Regions from separate parts of the Hyphomicrobium sp. B1 genome, predicted to be linked through region 2. Evidence: predicted binding sites of a transcription regulator. Region 2 holds the regulator's gene; the other holds the start of a gene.
What was found. The regulator LexA, encoded in region 2, represses DNA repair genes until DNA is damaged. The targets are predictions, from matches to a motif close to TGTTCNNNNTGTGTTCNG.
Positions count from the first base shown of each region.

Region 1: the regulator LexA is predicted to act here: its motif matches at 2,919-2,936, upstream of RLW55_RS08015 (adenosylcobalamin-dependent ribonucleoside-diphosphate reductase).

Region 1 covers NZ_CP134871.1:1,644,830-1,654,522, reverse strand. Annotated here, with positions in the region: gene RLW55_RS08040 (cell division protein FtsX) at 1-347, shown strand, start outside; gene RLW55_RS08035 (YdcF family protein) at 512-1,156, shown strand; gene RLW55_RS08030 (lysophospholipid acyltransferase family protein) at 1,149-1,949, shown strand; gene RLW55_RS08025 (hypothetical protein) at 2,097-2,399, shown strand; gene RLW55_RS08020 (hypothetical protein) at 2,601-2,819, shown strand; gene RLW55_RS08015 (adenosylcobalamin-dependent ribonucleoside-diphosphate reductase) at 2,981-5,353, shown strand; gene RLW55_RS08010 (hypothetical protein) at 5,637-6,059, shown strand; gene RLW55_RS08005 (prephenate/arogenate dehydrogenase family protein) at 6,084-7,040, opposite strand; gene hisC (histidinol-phosphate transaminase) at 7,040-8,143, opposite strand; gene metX (homoserine O-acetyltransferase MetX) at 8,293-9,498, shown strand; gene metW (methionine biosynthesis protein MetW) at 9,495-9,693, shown strand, end outside.
Region 2 covers NZ_CP134871.1:2,514,567-2,524,259, forward strand. Annotated here, with positions in the region: gene lpxB (lipid-A-disaccharide synthase) at 1-121, shown strand, start outside; gene gltA (citrate synthase) at 118-1,428, opposite strand; gene gltX (glutamate--tRNA ligase) at 1,755-3,320, opposite strand; gene RLW55_RS12060 (ComEC/Rec2 family competence protein) at 3,392-5,737, shown strand; gene lexA (transcriptional repressor LexA) at 5,796-6,536, opposite strand; gene RLW55_RS12070 (hypothetical protein) at 6,894-7,865, opposite strand; gene RLW55_RS12075 (hypothetical protein) at 8,123-8,260, shown strand; gene RLW55_RS12080 (hypothetical protein) at 8,924-9,061, shown strand; gene RLW55_RS12085 (dihydrofolate reductase family protein) at 9,114-9,693, opposite strand, start outside.

The sequences.
Region 1 (9,693 bases), 870 kb from region 2:
GCAGCGCCATGGCGTCCAACCGGGAAATCGTCGAAGTGCTGCACTTCGTCGGCGCCACCGACAAGTTCATTGCCCGCGAATTCGAGAAGCACTTCCTGCGTCTCGGCATCAAGGCCGGCATCGTCGGGGCCGCGTTCGCCATGCTGGTCTTCATGAGCATGCCGGCCATCACGGAGCTGCTCGGCGGGGGGGCCGTCAGCGCCGTCGAGATGCAGAGGCTGATGGGGACCGGCGCGCTCGACGCGCTCGGTTACGTCATTTTGGGGTTTGTCGTCGTCACCATTGCGGGGCTATGCATGGTGACGTCGCGCGTCGGCGTCTATCGCATCCTGAACGGCAAGCACTAGCCGCCGTCCGATAAGACATCTGCAGGGGGAACTACCGTGATTTGCTTGGCACAGCGTCAGGCTCAGCCGGAGGAGACGGCTGCCTATCCGGTCCGAAATCGGCTAGAGTCCAACGCCTTGGCAAGCAGCAGGCCGGCGCGCGAGATCGAACCAGCATTCCAACCATGACAAGGATTTCTAAGGCCTTCGTTTTGATGCTGGCGCTCGGCGCGGCTGCGCTCGTGTTCGGGTTCGTGCTGTTTGCGGTTTCCGTGACGCGTGACGACGCAACGGGCTGGGACAAGGCCGACGGCATCGTGGTGCTGACGGGCGGCGACAATCGCATCGAGGCCGGCGCCAAGCTCATGAGCGAGGGCCGCGCCAAGCGGATGCTGATTTCCGGCGTCAACCGCAAGGTCAGCCGCGAAGAGATGCAGCGGCTGCTCGGCATCGATAAGCAGATCTTCAATTGTTGCGTCGATCTCGGCTATGAAGCGCTCGACACGGTCGGCAACGCCGACGAAACCCGAACCTGGGCCAACTCGAACGGCTATACGAGATTGATCATCGTGACGTCACGCTACCACATGCCCCGCAGTCTCGCCGAGCTGGCGCTCGCCATGCCGGGCGTGACGCTGCTTCCCTATGCAGTAACGCCGCGGCGGTTTCCGGAAACCGCCTGGTGGCTGCATCCGACCACGACGCGCGTGCTCATTTCGGAATATTTAAAGTTTCTTCCCGCCGTCGCCCGCCTTACCGCGCAGAGGATCATGAACTGGAGCGACGGGCGGTCTGTTGCGATCATGCCGGATAAGCGCGCCGATGGCTAATTCAGTAGCAGCCGGGCCAGGCGCTTTGGTTATCGTCAGATCGCTGGTCTATTTCGTCGTGTTCTACGTCGTGACGGCGCTCTATCTCGTGCTCGGCTCGTGGTTGCTCATCGGGCCAAGGCCATGGGCGATGAAAGGTCTCGAAGTTCACGGCCGCACCTGCGTCTGGCTGCTGCGCCTCATCTGCGGCACAAAACTCGAAGTTCGTGGACATGAAAATCTGCCGAAGACGGGCTGCCTCGTCATTTCAAAGCATCAATCGGCGTGGGACACGTTCGGGCTCATCTCGCTTTTTCGCGATCCGGCGATCGTGTTGAAAGACGAGTTGAAGTGGATTCCGTTCTACGGCTGGTTTTGCATCAAGTTCGAGCACATCCTGGTTAAGCGCGAGAAAGCCTCGGCGGCGCTCAAAGCCCTCATCCGGGACGCCCGGCAGCGGATCAGCATCGGCCGCGAGGTCGTGATTTTCCCGGAGGGGACACGGACCATTCCGGGTGCACCGCCCGACTATAAGCCCGGCTACGTAGCTCTTTATGAAGCACTCGGCGTCGTCACCGTGCCGCTGGCGCTCAATTCCGGGCTGTTCTGGCCGCGCCGCAGTCTTTGGCGCTATCCGGGCACCATCGTCGTGGAATTCCTGCCGCCGCTGCCACCGGGATTACCACGCGCGGAGTTTCGCAAAAAAATCGAGACGGCCATCGAAACCGCGAGCATGCGACTTATTGAGGAAGCGGCACGTGGTCCCTCGCCGCCGCCCCTGGCGAAGACGCAGAATTCGGCTCAAGCCGCATAGGTTTTCCACATTTTATCCAACCGCCTGATGTGCCGATGCCGCAACGCGGTGAAAATCGTCGGTGTGGTTGCGCTTTGTTATGCACGGTGTTCGCATCGCTGTGGCAGATCTTACGTCTGATCGTTTCAGCAATCATGGAGCCATCCAATGCGTACTTCCGCCCGGTTGATGTGGGCCATTCTTGCCGTCGGAGGCGTCGCTATGGCCGCCGCTCCGGCCGAAGCCAAGCAGTGTTTCAAGAAAGCCGCCCAGGGCGTTGCGCTCACGGAAGGGCTTGCACATTTCCAGGTCGATGCCGCGCTTCTGCAAGCGACCGACTGGAACATTTACTTCACCTGGGTTTCGGGCAACGGCACGCCGGGATATTCGTTCGGTCCCCGCCACTATAAGTGCAACTCGGAGGCGATCGGCTATTCGTGCTACGGCGAAGCGACGCTCTGCAAACTTTGAGGCGATCAGCCTTCCCGAGATAAACGCTCGCCGCAAAGCCCGCCAGATCGGCGGGCTTTTTCAATTGCCGTTGACCGCAAATTCCAGGCCCATCGAAGGCGGTGGTTACCATACGACCAATTGTTTTTCCGCTAACCATTACAATTGGAAGCAAATGCTTTCTAATGGTCTGGCGGGGAGTTTTATTTTTGAGGAGTGCGTATGTTGAAAATCAAAGCAGCTCTCGCGACGTTTGCTGTCGCGATGCTCTGGGCTAACAGCGCGTTCGCCTTCTGCATTGGTCCGTGGTGCTTTGGCGGCGGTGGCGGAGGCGGCGGTGGTCCGGCTCCTGCGCCCGAGATCGATGGGCCGGCTAGCCTCACGGCTGTCGCCTTGCTCATCAGCGTCGGCGCCATCGTCTACCGCAAAATGAAAGACTAAGGTCGGCTCGCCTCGTTGGGCGCGCAACGATTCCAAAGATGGGACCGCGGCTGTCTTCGGCCGCGGTTATATTATTTGAGCGATTGACTTGCCAAGCTCGGGAACATATAGTGAACATGCATTGAAGATTGGTTGGCAACGCCTATATCCCGGTGTCCCCGATGTCTGCGATTTTATCAGCTCTGCCCGCGATTTCCGACGCCATTTGGCGGCGCAAGTACCGCTTTGCCGGGTCGCCGACAGCGGCTGGCGATGAGACGATCGAAGACACCTTCCGGCGCGTGGCCAAGGCTGCAGCATCGGCGGAAACCGACGAAGCCACGCAAGCGAAGTGGGGCGTTGCCTTTTACGATGCGATGGCCGATTTCGGCTTTCAGCCGGCCGGTCGCATCCTGGCCGGGGCCGGTACGGACCGCAACGTTACGCTCTTCAATTGCTTCGTTCTCGGCGCAATCCCTGATGATCTTTCCGGCATTTTCGAAAGCGTTAAAGAAGCCGCGCTGACGATGCAGGCCGGTGGCGGCATCGGGCATGATTTCTCGACGCTTCGTCCCCGCGGCGCAACCGTCAAAAGCATCGGCGCAGACGCGTCGGGACCGGTCAGCTTTATGGACGTCTGGGACGCCATGTGCCGCACGATCATGTCGGCGGGCCAGCGCCGCGGCGCGATGATGGCGACACTACGCTGCGATCATCCCGACATCGAAGCTTTCGTCGCAGCGAAATCCGATCCGCTGCGGCTCAGGAATTTCAATCTTTCGGTTCTCGTGACCGATGCCTTCATGGAGGCCGTGAAACGCGGCTCGCCTTGGGAACTCGTGTTCGAAGGCAAGGTCTACAAGACGATCGACGCCAAGGGCCTCTGGGACAAGATCATGCGGGCGACGTATGATTACGCAGAGCCCGGCGTCATTTTCATCGACCGGATAAACGCGGCCAACAATCTTGCTTATTGCGAGACGATCTCGGCGACGAACCCGTGCGGTGAGCAGCCGCTGCCGCCTTATGGGGCGTGCCTTCTCGGTTCGATCAATCTTGCCCGTTTCGTGGAGAAACCATTCTCGCCGGACGCGCACGTCAATCACCAAAAGCTCGAAGCCCGCGTTGCAACCGCCGTTCGCTTTCTCGACAACGTTATCGACATCTCGCGCTATCCGCTCGAAGCCCAGGCGCAAGAGGCGCGCGCGAAACGGCGCATCGGCCTCGGCATCACGGGGCTTGCAGATGCGCTGATCTTCCTCGGCCTTTCGTATGGCAGCTTGGCTGCTCGCGAGAAGGCGGCCGAATGGATGGCGATTATCCAGAATGCCGCCTATCGCGCCAGTGCAGCGCTGGCCGCTGAGAAAGGCGTGTTTCCGCTGTACGACGCCAACGCTTTTCTCGCCCGGCCCAATGTCGAGCGTCTGGACGGTGACGTGCGCGCGGCGATTGCGGCCAATGGCATCCGCAACGGCTGCCTGACCTCGATCGCGCCGACCGGCACGATCTCGCTGCTCGCGGGCAATGTTTCTAGCGGCATCGAACCTGTGTTTGATTTCGTCTACCGGCGGCGCATCCTCGGCGATGGTGCGACGGCGAGCGAAGAAACCGTCGAGGATTACGCTTACCACGAGTTCCGCGCCCAGTTCGGCGAGAATGCGCCACTGACGCATGCGTTCGTGACGACTGAAACATTGTCGCCCGCCGAACACGTGGCGATGCAGGCAGAGATGCAGCCCTACGTCGACAGCGCCATCTCGAAGACGATCAACACGCCTGAAGCCATATCCTTCGAAGACTTCCGGGATATCTATGCGGAAGCGTTTGCGCTTGGCCTCAAGGGTTGCACGACCTATCGGCCGAATGCAGTCACGGGCGCGGTGCTGTCCAAAGCGGAAGGGGTAAACGATGCGAAACCCGCGCCGACCTCCAGCGTCAGTGCTTCGGAAGACCCGGCGAAATTCGGTGACGTCGTCTACATGACGAAGCCACTTGAACGCGACGCAGCGCTCGAAGGCATAACGTACAAGATCAAATGGCCGGCGAGCGCGCATGCGCTCTATGTCACGATCAACGATATCGTTCGCGACGGGCGACGGCGGCCGTTCGAGATCTTCATCAATACGAAGAACCTCGAACACTACGCCTGGACGGTGGCGCTGACGCGCATGGTCAGCGCCGTATTCCGCCGCGGCGGCGATGTTTCGTTCGTTGCTGAAGAGTTAAAGGCGGTGTTCGATCCCGAAGGCGGGCGCTGGATGGGTGGCCGCTACGTGCCGAGCCTGCTGGCCGCCATCGGTAACGTCATCGAACAGCATATGCTGCACATCGGTTTCCTCACGCGCGAAGATGCCGAAGGCAGCGACGCCAAACCTGCGCACCTACCCGTTGCGGCCATCGAACGATTGGGCAGCGGGCCGCAGACAGCGGCGCGTGATGGCACGGCATCACAGGTGGCGGTGGCGCGAATTTGCCCGAAGTGCGGCGAACGGGCGCTTCGCCATATCGAGGGCTGCTGGACGTGCACGAATTGCGATTATTCGCGCTGCGGCTAAAGCCGTCAGAATTAACGATGTCGGAACGACTTTTTTGCGCGCACCGGAATGGTGCGCTGCGTATTCGCTAACGCCTATTCAGAATTGCGCGCGAAACGCCTCTCTGCTCAGGCAGAGTGTTTGCAATTCTTCCTGTTCTCAACACCTCATTGACCATCGAGGCGCGATCAGGGCGAGCACGTCAAATTTTCGAACCAAAGTTCACCATTTTTCACGGGGATGCGGGGTATCACGGTCTCAAGAGCAATATTCGGCGACAGTCGCCGATCAGGGGTCATGCGTAATGAGTGCCGAAATTATTCAGCTTGCCGATTTCCGGGCGCGTCGTCAGAGCGGTGACGAAGCGCTGCAGGTGAGCATCAGCGGGACGTATCCGGAGCAGCCGCCGCGGTTCCACTTCTGGACCGGCGCGTCAGGCAAGCGCTACGTCCACACGGTCTACAGCTTGTTCGATTGCCCGACGCTCGAAGACGCCAACTACATCCTCGTGCGTCGCAACGATCGCTCGACGCGCGCCGTTCTCGCCATCGGCCGGTTGTCGAACAACTGCCCGTCGGAGAACCTGGCCGAGATCCGTCAGCATGCGGCAGCGCTCGGCGCCGATGAGGTCCACGTGCATCTGCTCGCGTCGTCCAATCAGGAAGCGGCGGCCGTCGAAGCCGATCTCATCACCGCGCAATTCATGAACACGCCGCACTCGGCGTAAGCCACGAATACGCTTGGATCGGCCTCAAGCCGATCCCTTGCCGGTACGCGCTGCATTTCTACCGAAATCGGGCTGTGCCGTATCCTGGCCAGCCTGAATGATACCGCGGCGAATGGCACGGGCGTTGGCGAATGTCTTCTCCAGCGTCGGCCCATCGCCGAAACGGATTGCACGCTGAAGCGCTACGAGGTCTTCCGAAAAGCGGCCGAGCATTTCGAGCACAGCCTCTTTGTTGTTCAAAAAGACGTCGCGCCACATCACCGGATCCGATGCGGCAATGCGCGTGAAATCACGGAAACCGGCCGCCGAGAACTTGATGACCTCGCTGTCCGTCACGCGCTCCAGATGCGCTGCCGTATTGACGATATTGTAGGCGATGAGGTGCGGCACGTGACTGGTGATCGCGAGCACCATGTCGTGGTGCTCGGGCGTCATCAGCTCGACATTAGAGCCAAGCTTGCGCCAGAACGTTTCAAGCTTTGCGAGCGCGGCCGGGTCGGCATCCGGACCGGGCGTCAGGATACACCAGCGACCGTCGAACAGTTCGGCAAAGCCCGCGTCTGGACCCGACTGCTCGGTTCCTGCAATCGGATGGCCGGCGATGAAATGCACACCATCGGGCATGCTCGGCGCGATGTCACGCATAGCCGCGCCTTTGACCGAGCCAACGTCTGAGACGATCGCGCCCTTCTCCAGGTGCGGACCGATCGCCTCGGCGACAGTCTTGAAGGCGCCGACCGGCGTGCACAGAATGACGAGATCGGCACCTCTGACGGCCTCAACGGGATCGGCGTAGGCCTTCGTAACAAGGCCCAGCGCCTCTGCCCGCTCGCGTTCTTCAGGCGTTAGCGCGCTGCAGACGATCTCGCCCACGAGCCCGGCACGGCGCGCAGCGTGGCTGATGGAGGAGCCGATCAACCCGATACCGATGAGCGCCAGGCGCTTGAACATCGGCTTTGTCTCACTGTCTCCGGATGCCATCAGGCAGCGCCCTTCATGTAGCGCGCGAGCGCATCGACAGCGCGTTTGTTGTCGCTCTCGGAGCCGATCGTCATGCGGAGCGCATTCGGGAAACCGTAGGCGCCCACCTTGCGGACGATGACGCCTTGCGATTTCAAGAATTCATCGGCGCCTGCCGCGGTCTTGTCGCTGCCTTCGGGGAAATGCATCAGCACGAAGTTGGCGACGCTCGGCGTGACGGTGAGGCCGAGCATTCTCAACTCGCCTTCGACCCACGGAAGCCAGACGTCGTTGTGGTGCTTGGCGCGCTCCATGTGTGCGATGTCTTCGATGGCGACGGCGCCTGCTGCAATGGCGGGCGACGACAGATTGAAGGGGCCGCGGATGCGATTAAGCACGTCGGCGATTTCCGGCGGACAATACGCCCAGCCAATGCGCAGCGCGGCGAGGCCATAAATTTTCGAGAACGTGCGCGTCATCACCGTGTTCGGGGTGGTCGCGACAAGTTCGATACCAGCCTCGTAGTCGTTGCGGCTGACGTATTCGCTGTAGGCCGCGTCAAGCACGAGCACGATGTCGCCGCGCAGCCCAGCGCGCAGTCGGCGCACCTCTTCGATCGGAATGTAGGTGCCGGTCGGATTGTTCGGATTGGCGAGGAAGACCATGCGCGTCTTGGGCGTGACGGCGGCGAGAATGGCGTCGACGTCGGTTTTCAGGTCGCGCTCGGGCACGACTACGGGCGTCGCGCCGTTGGTCAGAATGGCGATGCGATAGACGAGAAATCCGTGGGCGGTGTAAATCGCCTCGTCGCCGGGGCCCAGGTATCCCCGCGCCAAAAGACCCAGCAGTTCATCAGACCCTGATCCGCAGACGATGCGCGCCATATCGAGGCCGTAGCGGCGTGCGATGGCTTCGCGCAGGCGGGTTGCCTGACCGTCGGGATAACGCTCCAGTTCGCCGGCAGCGGCCTTGAAGGCCTCGATCGCGGCGGGGCTCGGGCCGAGCGGCGTCTCGTTGGACGACAGTTTGGCAGGGGTCAGGCCGCCCGGCACCTTGCTTTCGCCCGGCACGTAGGCTGCGATATCGAGTATGCCCGAACGTGCAATTGGAGCAGTCGCCACCATATAAGATCTCAAATTGTTGACCGAAACTGGGGATTTCGGGCGCATTGATAGGGGCTTCACCACTTGAAATCAAAGTTTAAAGTTGACTTTATCGGCCGCTCAGCCAGACCGCTTTCGACGCCCTTAACACCGGGACTTCTTTCGCAGCCATGACCGCAGCTCCACCAGATCTCATCGCTCCGGCTGCGCGGCGCTATTCGGAGGTGCATTCGCCTTCGAGCCCGGTCGCGTGCTTTGACGCGAGCGCGCCGTTGCGGCTGGCGTGTCAGCAAGATTTAGCCCCGTTTTCAATTGCATATGAGACTTACGGCGAACTCAACGCCGCAAAATCAAATGCCATTCTGCTCTGCCATGCGCTGACGGCCGACCAGTACGTCGCAAGCAAGCATCCGATCACGGGCAAGCCCGGCTGGTGGGAATCGCTTGTCGGGCCGGGCAAGCCGATCGACACAGACAGGTTCTTTGTCATCTGCTCGAACATTCTCGGCGGCTGCATGGGCTCGACCGGCCCGGCCTCGATCAATCCCAAAACCGGCGAGCCCTATGGCTTGAACTTTCCGGTCATCACCATTGGCGACATGGTGGAGGCTCAGGCCCGGCTCATCGACTCTTTGGGCATCGATCAGCTCTTTGCTGTTATCGGCGGCTCGATGGGCGGCATGCAGGTGCTAGAATGGGCATCGCGCTACAAGGATCGCGTGTTCGCAGCTGCGCCTATCGCAACGGCCGCCTGGCACTCGTCGCAGAACATCGCGTTCCATGAGGTCGGGCGGCAGGCCGTGATGGCGGACCCGGAATGGAAGAGCGGCAACTATTACGCCTCGGGCACGGTGCCGAAGAACGGCCTCGCGGTCGCGCGCATGGCTGCGCACATCACGTATCTTTCGGAAGAGGCCTTGCACCGCAAGTTCGGCCGCTCACTGCAAGACCGCTCGGAGAAAACGTTTTCGTTCAGCGCTGATTTCCAGGTCGAGAGCTATTTGCGGCATCAGGGCTCGACGTTCGTCGATCGCTTCGACGCCAACAGCTATCTCTACATCACGCGCGCGATGGACTATTTCGACATGCGCGAAAGCGCGGGCGGCACGTTGGCGAATGCGTTTCGCGGCACCAAAACGCGCTTTTGCGTCGTCTCGTTCACATCCGACTGGCTTTACCCGACGAAGGAAAGCCGCGAGATCGTGCAAGCCTTGAACGCCGTTGCCGCCAACGTGTCGTTCGTCGAGATCGAGAGCGATAAGGGGCATGACGCGTTCCTGCTCGAGGAGCCGACGTTCTTCGCGACGATCCGCGGTTTTCTCAATGCCGCCGCGGTAAAGCGCGGCCTTAGCGCGCCGAAAGAGGTGTCGCGATGAATGCCCCGGATCTTGGCAAAATCGTCGGCGCTCCGAAAACACCACGCCTCGACCACGTTCTCATTACCGAGATGGTCGAAGCGGGCTCGCGCGTGCTCGATGTGGGTTGCGGCGACGGCGAACTTTTGCAGCTTCTGACCGAGCGCAAAGGCGTCGACGGTCGTGGCGTGGAATTGCAGCGCGACAAGGTCAATG
Region 2 (9,693 bases):
AACACCTGAACGCGCAGCCCAGCTCGAAGGCCTCTCGCTGGCGCCTGCCAAAATGCAGCTCGCCGCCTCAAGTCCAAGCGAGGCGGCGGCCGATGTTGTTCTGTCTGTCGTGAAGGCTTAGGCCGCCGGAAAATCGCGGCGTGCCGGACCGATGTAGAGCTGGCGCGGACGGCCGATGCGCTGCTCCGGATCTTCGATCATTTCTTTCCACTGCGCGATCCAGCCCACGGTGCGAGCCACGGCGAACAGCACCGTGAACATGTCGACCGGGAAGCCCATCGCGCGCAGAGTGATGCCCGAATAGAAGTCGATGTTCGGATAGAGCTTCTTCTCAATGAAGTACTCATCCTGCAGCGCAATGCGCTCAAGCTCGATTGCGACCTTCAAGAGCGGATCGTCCTTGTGGCCGAGCGCATCGAGCACCTCGTGGCAGGTCTTCTGCATCACCTTGGCGCGCGGATCGTAGTTCTTGTAGACGCGATGGCCGAAGCCCATGAGGCGGAAGCCCGATGTCTTATCCTTCGCCTTCTTCACGTACTCGGGAACGCGATCAACCGTGCCGATCTCTTTCAGCATGTTGAGCGCGGCTTCGTTGGCGCCGCCATGTGCCGGACCCCAAAGACAGGCGATGCCCGCCGAGATGCAGGCAAATGGATTGGCGCCGGACGAGCCCGCAAGGCGAACTGTCGAGGTCGAAGCATTCTGCTCATGGTCGGCGTGCAGGATGAAGATGCGATCGAGCGCGCGCGAGATGATCGGATTGACGATGTAGGGCTCGCATGGAACGGCGAAGCACATCTGCAGGAAGTTCGACGTGTAATCGAGATCGTTGCGCGGATAGATGAAGGGCTGGCCCATCGAATATTTGTAGGCCATTGCCGCGATCGTCGGCATCTTGGCGATCATGCGCTGGCTCGCGACCTCGCGCTGCGCCGGATCGTTGATGTCGGTCGAGTCGTGATAGAATGACGACAGCGCGCCGACCGTGCCGACCATCACCGCCATCGGATGCGCGTCGCGCCGGTAGCCGGTGAAGAACCGCGTCATCTGTTCGTGAACCATCGTATGGTTCGTGATCGTCTTGCGGAAGTTGATGAACTCGGCGTTCGTCGGCAGCTCCCCGTAAAGCAGCAGGTAGCAGACCGCGAGGAAATTCGTGTTCTCGGCGAGCTGGTCGATCGGATAGCCGCGATAGAGCAATTCGCCCTTGTCACCGTCGATATACGTGATCGAGCTTTTGCAGTTCGCCGTCGACGTGAAGCCGGGGTCGTACGTGAAGCAGCCTGTCTCTTTGTAGAGATTGCCGACGTCGATGACGTCCGGGCCGATGGTGCCGGAGCGAACCGAAAGCTCGACCTGCTTGTTCTCGACCGTCAATGTTGCGCTGGGCTTCGCTGTGCCCTTCGCCGCCTTGTCGTGGATGTTCATGATCGCCACCTCGCCCCGGGGAAGACACTACCGACGCCTGAAGTAACTATCGCATTCCCCGACGGGTGGGCCCGTATGCTTAAGGACCCTGGAGAACGTTCGGCGGCCTTCACAGAAGCAATCGGCAAACCAGGATTTACCGGATTTTTTGCGGTGCGGCAAGAGATCGTTAAGTGGGATATGAATGCTGAAAACAGCCCGGATACAGTCCGTCTGATACGGTCATCCTGAAAGGCAAAGCCGATGATACAGTGCGGCCGCTCGCTAGTTTCCCGTCGATCTTCGGAACAAGCCCGAGGATCGCATTCGAAGCCGGAAATTAGCGTTTACGCTGCGGTATCGGCAATCCGGCCTAGACTTTCGTCGCGTCCCAGCACTTCAAGGACGTCGAAGACCGGCGGCGAGACTGCGCGCCCCGTCAGCGCCGCGCGCAGCGGTTGCGCGACGTTGCCGAGCTTTAACGCTTTCTCTTCGACGTAGGACTTCACCTTGGCTTCGAGCAACGCCGAGGTCCATTGCTCCGCGGAAACCTCCGAGAGCAGCTTGACCACTTCGGCGTTCGAAGCCCGGCCCTCTGCATTCAAAAGCTTCGCTGCCTTGTCTTCGAGCTTCAGCGGACGCTGAGCGACAATGAACAATGCGCCGCCAACCAACTCGGCGAGCGTCTTCGAGCGTTCTTTCAGCGACGGAATTGCGCGCGTGAACGTCTCCCAGCCTTTCGCCGCAAAGAGATCCGCCAGGTCTTTTCCCGACTGCACGGCCGGAAGCTGGCGCAGCACTTCGCGCGCGAGAGCGACGTCGGATCGCGGCGGAGCCTTTGGGTCCGGCGCGATCTCGGCAAGCGCTGAAAAATTCAGGTGCGGCAGCATTCCGCGCACGTGCGCAGCCAACTCATCGTCGGAGGCCGCGCGAATGTAATGGCCATTGAGATCGTCGAGCTTCTTAAAGTCGAGCCGCGCCGCACTCTTGTTGATGTTATCGATGTCGAACCAGCGGATCAGGTCCTCCGTCGAAATAATCTCGTCGTCGCCGTGGCTCCAACCGAGGCGGACGAGATAATTGCGCAACGCCACCGGCAGATAGCCCATGTCGCGATATTCTTCGACGCCCTGTGCGCCATGACGCTTCGAAAGTTTCGCGCCGTCCGCGCCGTGAATGAGCGGCACGTGCGCAAAATCGGGCACCGTCCAGCCCATGCCATTGTAGATTTGTGTCTGCCGCGCCGAGTTGGTCAGGTGATCGGCGCCGCGAATGACGTGCGTGATTTCCATGTCGTGATCGTCGACTACGACCGCGAGATTGTACGTCGGGTTGCCATCCGATCTGAGGATAATCAGATCATCGAGATCCTTATTCGGAAAGGCAACGCGTCCCTGCACGTGATCGTTGACGATCGTCTCGCCGTCGCGCGGTGCCTTGAGGCGGACAGCGGGCTTTACGTCCTTCGGTGCGTCACTCGGATCGCGGTCGCGCCAGGGCGACAGGAAAATCTGCGGTCGCCCCTCGGCTTTGGCTTTCTCACGTGCCGCTTCGATCTCGGCGGGCGAAGAATAGCAGTAATAGGCGGCGCCGCGCGCCAGCAGCTCGTTCGCCACCTCGCGATGCCGGTCGGCGCGCGAGAACTGCGAAATCACATCGCCGTCCCAGTCGAGGCTAAGCCACTTGACGCCATCGAGGATCGCCGCGACCGCCGCCTCGTTGTTGCGTTCCCGGTCCGTATCTTCGATGCGCAGCAAAAAGCGGCCGCCACGCCCACGCGCATAAAGCCAGTTGAATAGCGCCGTCCGTGCGCCGCCGATATGGAGAAATCCGGTGGGCGAGGGTGCAAATCGAACGATGGGCGCGCTGGGTGTCATGGTCTCGGCCTTTGGACCTTTTGTTCTGTCTGCCATTGAGGGATTGAGGCTCCGCTCGTAGCATGTGAGATGGGACAAGTTAAGGGGGCGGAAAATTCCCGTTCCCGATGCGTCATGGACAGGGCATGTCGGTCGAAGCGCGGGGACCGGACGTCGCATTTCCAGGCTATGCCGACCACGGCATGAGCCGCGCTGCCCTGTTGTTTGAAGCTGAACGGCAGAGCTTTTTCCTTTGGGCGCCCGTTTGCCTCGGTGCCGGAATTGCCGCCTATTTCGCGCTCCCAATGGAGCCGGCGCTGATCGTAGCGTTCGCGCCGCTGGCACTCGCCGTGATTTTGCGCCTGACAGTGCGCTCCGGCACGCTCGCCGCGACACTGATGATGGCGCTGGTTCTGATCGGTGCGGGCTTTGGCATCGCCAAGCTGCGCGTCGAAGCGGTCCGCGCGCCCGTTCTGACCAAGGCGCTGCACAGCGTTGAAGTCTCAGGCACCGTGACAATGGTCGAGGCCAAGCTGCCGCGTGGCCAGCGACTGACGATTGCCAACCCCAAAATCGCAAATCTCGCTGCAGCCGATACGCCTGCCGTCGTGCGCATCCGCACGATGTCGTCCAAAACGCGCGCCGCACCGGGCGACAAGATCCGCATCAAAGCCAATCTCTCACCGCCGGCAAAGCCAGCGCTTCCAGGCGGCTTCGATTACGCGCGCACCGCTTGGTTCGAATCTGTCGGCGGCGTCGGCTACGCATTCGCAGCGCCAACGATCGAAGGCCACCTCGACCCCAATAGCATCGTCCAGTGGTATCGCCGCTCCATTGAAAATATCCGCCAGGCAATCGCCGCGCGCATCCGTGCGGCGCTTCCCGGCGAAACCGGCGAAATCGCGCTTGCCCTCATCACCGGCGAGCGCGGCGGCATCAGTGCCGAGACGAACAACGCGTTCAAGAATTCCGGACTGTTTCACATTCTCTCGATCTCCGGCCTGCACATGGTGATTGCAGCAGGCGCTGTTTTCTTTTCGATCCGCCTGATCCTCGCTGCGATCCCGCGTGTCGCCTTGACGATGCCGATCAAAAAGATCGCCGCTGCGCTCGGCATCATCAGCGCGGTCGCCTATCTCGCGATTTCGGGAGGCCAGTTCGCAACCGTGCGCTCGGCGCTGATGATCTTCATCATCTTCGGCGCCATGCTGATTGATCGCCCTGCGCTTGCGTTGCGCAACGTCGCGCTCGCGGCGATCCTTATTCTGTTGGCTTATCCCGAGAGCCTGCTCGACGCGGGCTTTCAGATGTCGTTTGCCGCCGTAACCGCGCTGATCGCCTCGCACGAATTTCTGAGCAGCCTGTTCAATCGCGAGCAGAAGCCGCATCCCGTCATGCGCGTCGTCGTCTTCTTCGGTGAGATCATCGCCTCGACGTTGATCGCAAGCGTCGCGGTCGCGCCGTTCGCGGCCTATAATTTTCACCAGAGCCAGCAGTATGCCGTGCTCGCGAACATGATCGCCATTCCGATCTGCAACCTGATCGTCATGCCGGCGGCGCTCGTCGCGATGGTGCTGATGCCGTTCGGCCTCGAATGGCTCGGCCTGAAGCTGATGGGCTGGGGCATCGAAGGCATGACGTGGTGTGCGAACGAAGTCGGCGCGTTGCCGGGCGCTGTCGGACATATTCCAGCGATCCCTGAACTGGCTTTCGTGCTGATGCTCACGGGCGGCATCTGGTTTTTGCTTTGGCAGACGCGGATCAGGCTTCTCGGCGTTGCACTTGTCGGCGCCGGTTTGCTTGTTGCGCCTTGGATGCCGCGCCCTGATGTTCTGGTCGGACAGAAAGGTTTGCTTGTCGCCGTGCGCGATGACTCGGGCAAGCTCGACGCCATGCCGGGCAAGGGCACGAAATACGACCTCGACCGCTGGCTCGAATACGACGGCGATTCCCGAACGGCGCGCGATGCCAAGACCGGCGAAGGCTTTACTTGCGACGCTGTCGGCTGCATCGCGCATGTCAAAGGCGCGACCGTCGCGGTCGCGCGCCATCCCGCTGCCGTGACCGACGATTGCCTCAACGCCGACGTGCTTGTGCTCGATACGCCCAAGCCCGGCAATTGCGCCGTGCCGCGAACGGTCGTCGACGTTTTCGATCGCTGGCGCAATGGTGCTTACGCCCTTTACGTCGACCGCGGCAACGACAGTCCGGAGCCCAAAATCCGTCTTGAAACGGTCGCGGCCCATCGCGGCGAACGACCTTGGAGCGAGACGCCGGAGCGAAAGCAGGTAGTGCTGCCGAAACCCCGTATTCTGCAGGCCCCGCCCCCCCCGGCGGGCGCCCCGGCTGCCGAACCTGCCCGGACGGCCGAAGCAGAACCCGAAACACGCACATCAGCCGACGTCGATCCGGGTGAGGGGGCGGAACTCGAAGCGGAAGATCTCACTGAGCCGGACGCCGAAAGCGGTCGTTAGCCATCGACGCTGCGCCGCGTCGTTCTAGCTCGGTCGACGCATGGCGGCGAACCGCCGCTCAATACCGCCGCATCAAGCCGACGAGGCGCCCCTGAATGTCGATCTGGTCGGGTCCGAAAATCCGCGTCTTGAATTCGGGGTTCGCGGCTTCGAGCGCAATAGTCGAGCCCTTCTTGCGCAGCCGTTTCAGCGTCGCTTCCTCGCCCTCGACCAGCGCCACGATGATATCGCCGTTCTCCGCCGTATTGCAGCGCCGGATGATGACGGTATCGCCGTCATGGATGCCCGCCTCGATCATCGAATCGCCTTTGACCTCCAGCGCAAAGTGCTCGCCGTTGGTCAGGATGTCGGGTGGCACCGCAATGTCGTGCGTGTGGTTCTGAATGGCGCTGATCGGCGTACCGGCGGCGATGCGGCCCATGACCGGGATCGACACCGTCCGCGCGTCAATGACGTGCGACGGCGGCGGCGTGGCCACATTCGTCTTCGGCGGACCGGAGCCTTCGATCACGCTTGGCTGGAAGCCCCGCTGCGGTGCTGCGGCCGTGCTGGCACCCTGTGCCGCGGACGGCAAGCCAACCTGATTGTCCGGCAGCTTGATGACTTCGATGGCCCGCGCCCGGTGCGGCAAGCGGCGGATGAACCCGCGTTCCACCAGAGCGGTGATCAGCCGGTGAATGCCGGACTTCGACCTGAGATCCAGCGCATCCTTCATCTCGTCGAATGAGGGCGGCACGCCGCGCTCCTGCATGCGCGCATGGATGAAGAGGAGGAGGTCTTTCTGCTTTTCGGTGAGCATAGCGGTTCGTCTCAAGCCTTTCCTGGCTGGCAAGCGCGGCGGGCTGAGACGCTGACCACCGAAATACCGCCCGCTCATTCACAGTACAAATCGTGTATGTACCCTAACCGTTCTCGTCTCGTTCCGCAACCCATGCAAGTCAATAGGTCGTGTCGCAGTTTGAATTTTCCGGCCAGTGGTGCCGAAGAGCAGCAAATGGCGGGAATGGCATCATGATTTGGGGGGGGGGGGCGTGTAGGGGGGCGCGCCGTGCGGGCACTGGCGGCTTGGGCCGCCCTCCATCTATACGCTGATGTCGTTGCCTTGAGCGGAATTCATGAAGGTGAATCCCTGGTATTAGGGCGCAAACGCCAGAAGCTAGTTTTCGGTCGTTTCGGGGCGCGGTCCAGTTGTGGCGGTTGCAACCAAAGTATCCGGCTGTTCAAGGATTTCAGCCTCGGCAAGGCGGGGCCGCAGTCTCTGCGCATCGCGAAAACGCTGGCCGCACTCGCGCTCAGCGCCGTTGTACTCTGTGTGGGTTCGATCGCTGACGATCATCCCGCTGCCTCCAGGCTGGAGCCGCACGAGAACTTCCATGCAAAACTCCGTTCTATGTCTATCCGTATGGGCTACTTGCGCGAAAATGTCATCGTATTCAGTCCAGCCATACGCAAGGATGCGTGCTCTACCAGCGAGCACTTCACGCAGGTTAGCTTCTGGGATCAGCACCGGGAGCATGGTTCTGGTGCCTTTTGGTCCAATAGAGCTTGGGCCACCTGGAGCGGCATTTGGATAATTGAACCCAGACCAAATGGCGGGTGGAAAGGCTTGCCAAGTTATGGCGGATCTCATCTGAACAGTTTGCGTGTTTCCGATGTTCTCCCACGTGACCACGACATTCATTCCCTTTCCAGACTCTTCCTCAAAAGCAATCCGCTTGAAGAAGACAAACGCCCTATTCAATTCGTGAAGGCTTCTTTCGGCGACTTCGGCGGATTTTTTGGCGGCGTCAGCGGAATCAGCGGTCGCCTTAATCGATCGATCCATATCGCGTGCTTGGGCGACGGATGCGCGCCAAGTGACGATCCAAAGGCCTATGGTAGAGATGGCGAGAACGGCGGTGAAAACAGTCAGCCAAAGAGTGAAGAACGCGACCGGATCAGACGTCAGCCGCTCCCGAAAGGTTTCGCCGAGCAAACGCTTGTTGTCTTCCTGTGAGTACTGTGCGCAGGGTTGGGGTTGTTGTTGTGGCTGGTCCGCACCGAAGACGGCGCCCAAACTAAAGACGGTCAGAGAACAAAAAAGGCCGATAAATAAAGCACCCAAAACATCTCTGACTATCTTTGGCATCAATTCACACGTTTTCCAACCTCACACTCGCATCCTATCGCGGCAAATTCTCAGGCGGCAATCCGCTTCTTATACGTCTTTGGGCGTCCTGGCTTTGGCGCTACTTCATCCATCAGTCCGACAATCTCTTCCATCGTCCATAGATGATCTGGGAGACGCCAGCACCAAACAAAGAACCGACGGAAAGACGTCGCATGTCTGTTTATCGACCCGGGCGTTTCATACTTTTGCCGTTGGGGTGGAGCATCGTGCGAACAATGCGAGGTTTGTTTTCTCAAATCATCATTGGGGTCATTGTCACCGTAATCGGGACGCTTGTGACCGACGCCATCACCGGCGGCAACATGAGCCGTCATTTCGTTCCGGGCGTGCACGGCTCCTGGCGCGGGCATTGACGCACGGATTTGCGCAGCCCCTCGCATAGCGCCCGGCTCGCGGAACGCCGTCATTAGCGCCATCAATTTCAAAGAACGAAGACACAGGCGTGTGCAACCGGCCGGCTCTGCGGAGCAGAGTCGGTTGCACCAAGTATAAAGCACGAAGCGGACGGGTTCCGCGGCTGGGTCGTGGCATTTGAAGTCTCGGAACCGATCCGCTCCGTGACAGCCTGAGAACAGGGTCGCGAGCACGGTCACTTGATGAAGCGGGATGCTCCGCACACGGGTTTCTCACCCCGTGCGGACCGGCCGTTCGCCTTGTCCGGAAGCGTGCGTGATGCCCCGGGTCAGGCTGCCCCGTCCGAGCCCGACGCAACGCCTTGCGCGCGAGCCCTTCACCGGACGGGCGAGGGAAGTATGCGGGCGGTTCGGAAGGCGGGGATAAGTTTTTTTGTGGGAGGCGCAGCGCCCCGCACGAGCTGACTGACCCATGCCCGAAGCTGACCCGATACCCGCCTTTCGATGGCTGGGAACATAACGGGAGCATTTTTAGGCGACAGGTTGCGGTGGGGCAGGGTCCGCCTTACATTTTTTGAATGAAGCCGAAGCAATCGGTTTATGGAACTCGCCATAGCGGCATTCCGAGCGCGTTTAATCAACAGCCAGCCAAGGAAAAAAGCCATGAACTATTATTCGGATTCTGGTCGCTTCTATTCTCCACGGCCCAATCGGACCGGCGCGATTTACGATGCGCTTGCCGTATCAGTCTTCATGTTTCTGCTGGTCTTCGGGATCGTCTCGACCTACGGCCTCGGCTAGCGCGCCGCGTGTAACCTCTTCCTTGAGGCTTAGACGGCGGAGCCCTCGGCGTTCAGCTGGACAACACCAGATGGGTTGCCAAACCCGTCGGGACCACCTCCGTTACGCGATACCCAAGGCTTGGCAGGTCGATGCCTGCAAACAGGTTTTCACCGCGGCCCAGGACGATGGGCGACTGCACTAGGTGTAACTCGTCGATCGCTCCTGCCATCAGGTATTGGCGAACTGTCGAAACCCCGCCGCCGATCTTCACATCAAGGTCACCGGCAGCGGCTTTGGCTTGAGCGAGAGCCGCCTCGATCCCATCGGTAACAAAATGGAACGTCGTCCCGCCGTCCATCACGATTGGGGCGCGCGCATGGTGGCTGAGGATGAACGTCGGAGCATGATACGGGGGATTGTCGCCCCACCATCCTTTCCAGTCGGGTCCTCCCCAATCGTCTCCGGCCGGGCCGAACATATTTCTTCCGAGGATGAAGGCGCCAAAGCCTGCCATTGCGGCGCTGGCGAACCGGTCTTCGGTACCGCCATCCTTCCCTATCATCGACCGAAAAGCCCGCGTCGGATAGAACCACTGGTGCAAGTCCTTGCCACCTTTTCCCATCGGGTGTTCCAGGCTTTGTTCTGGCCCT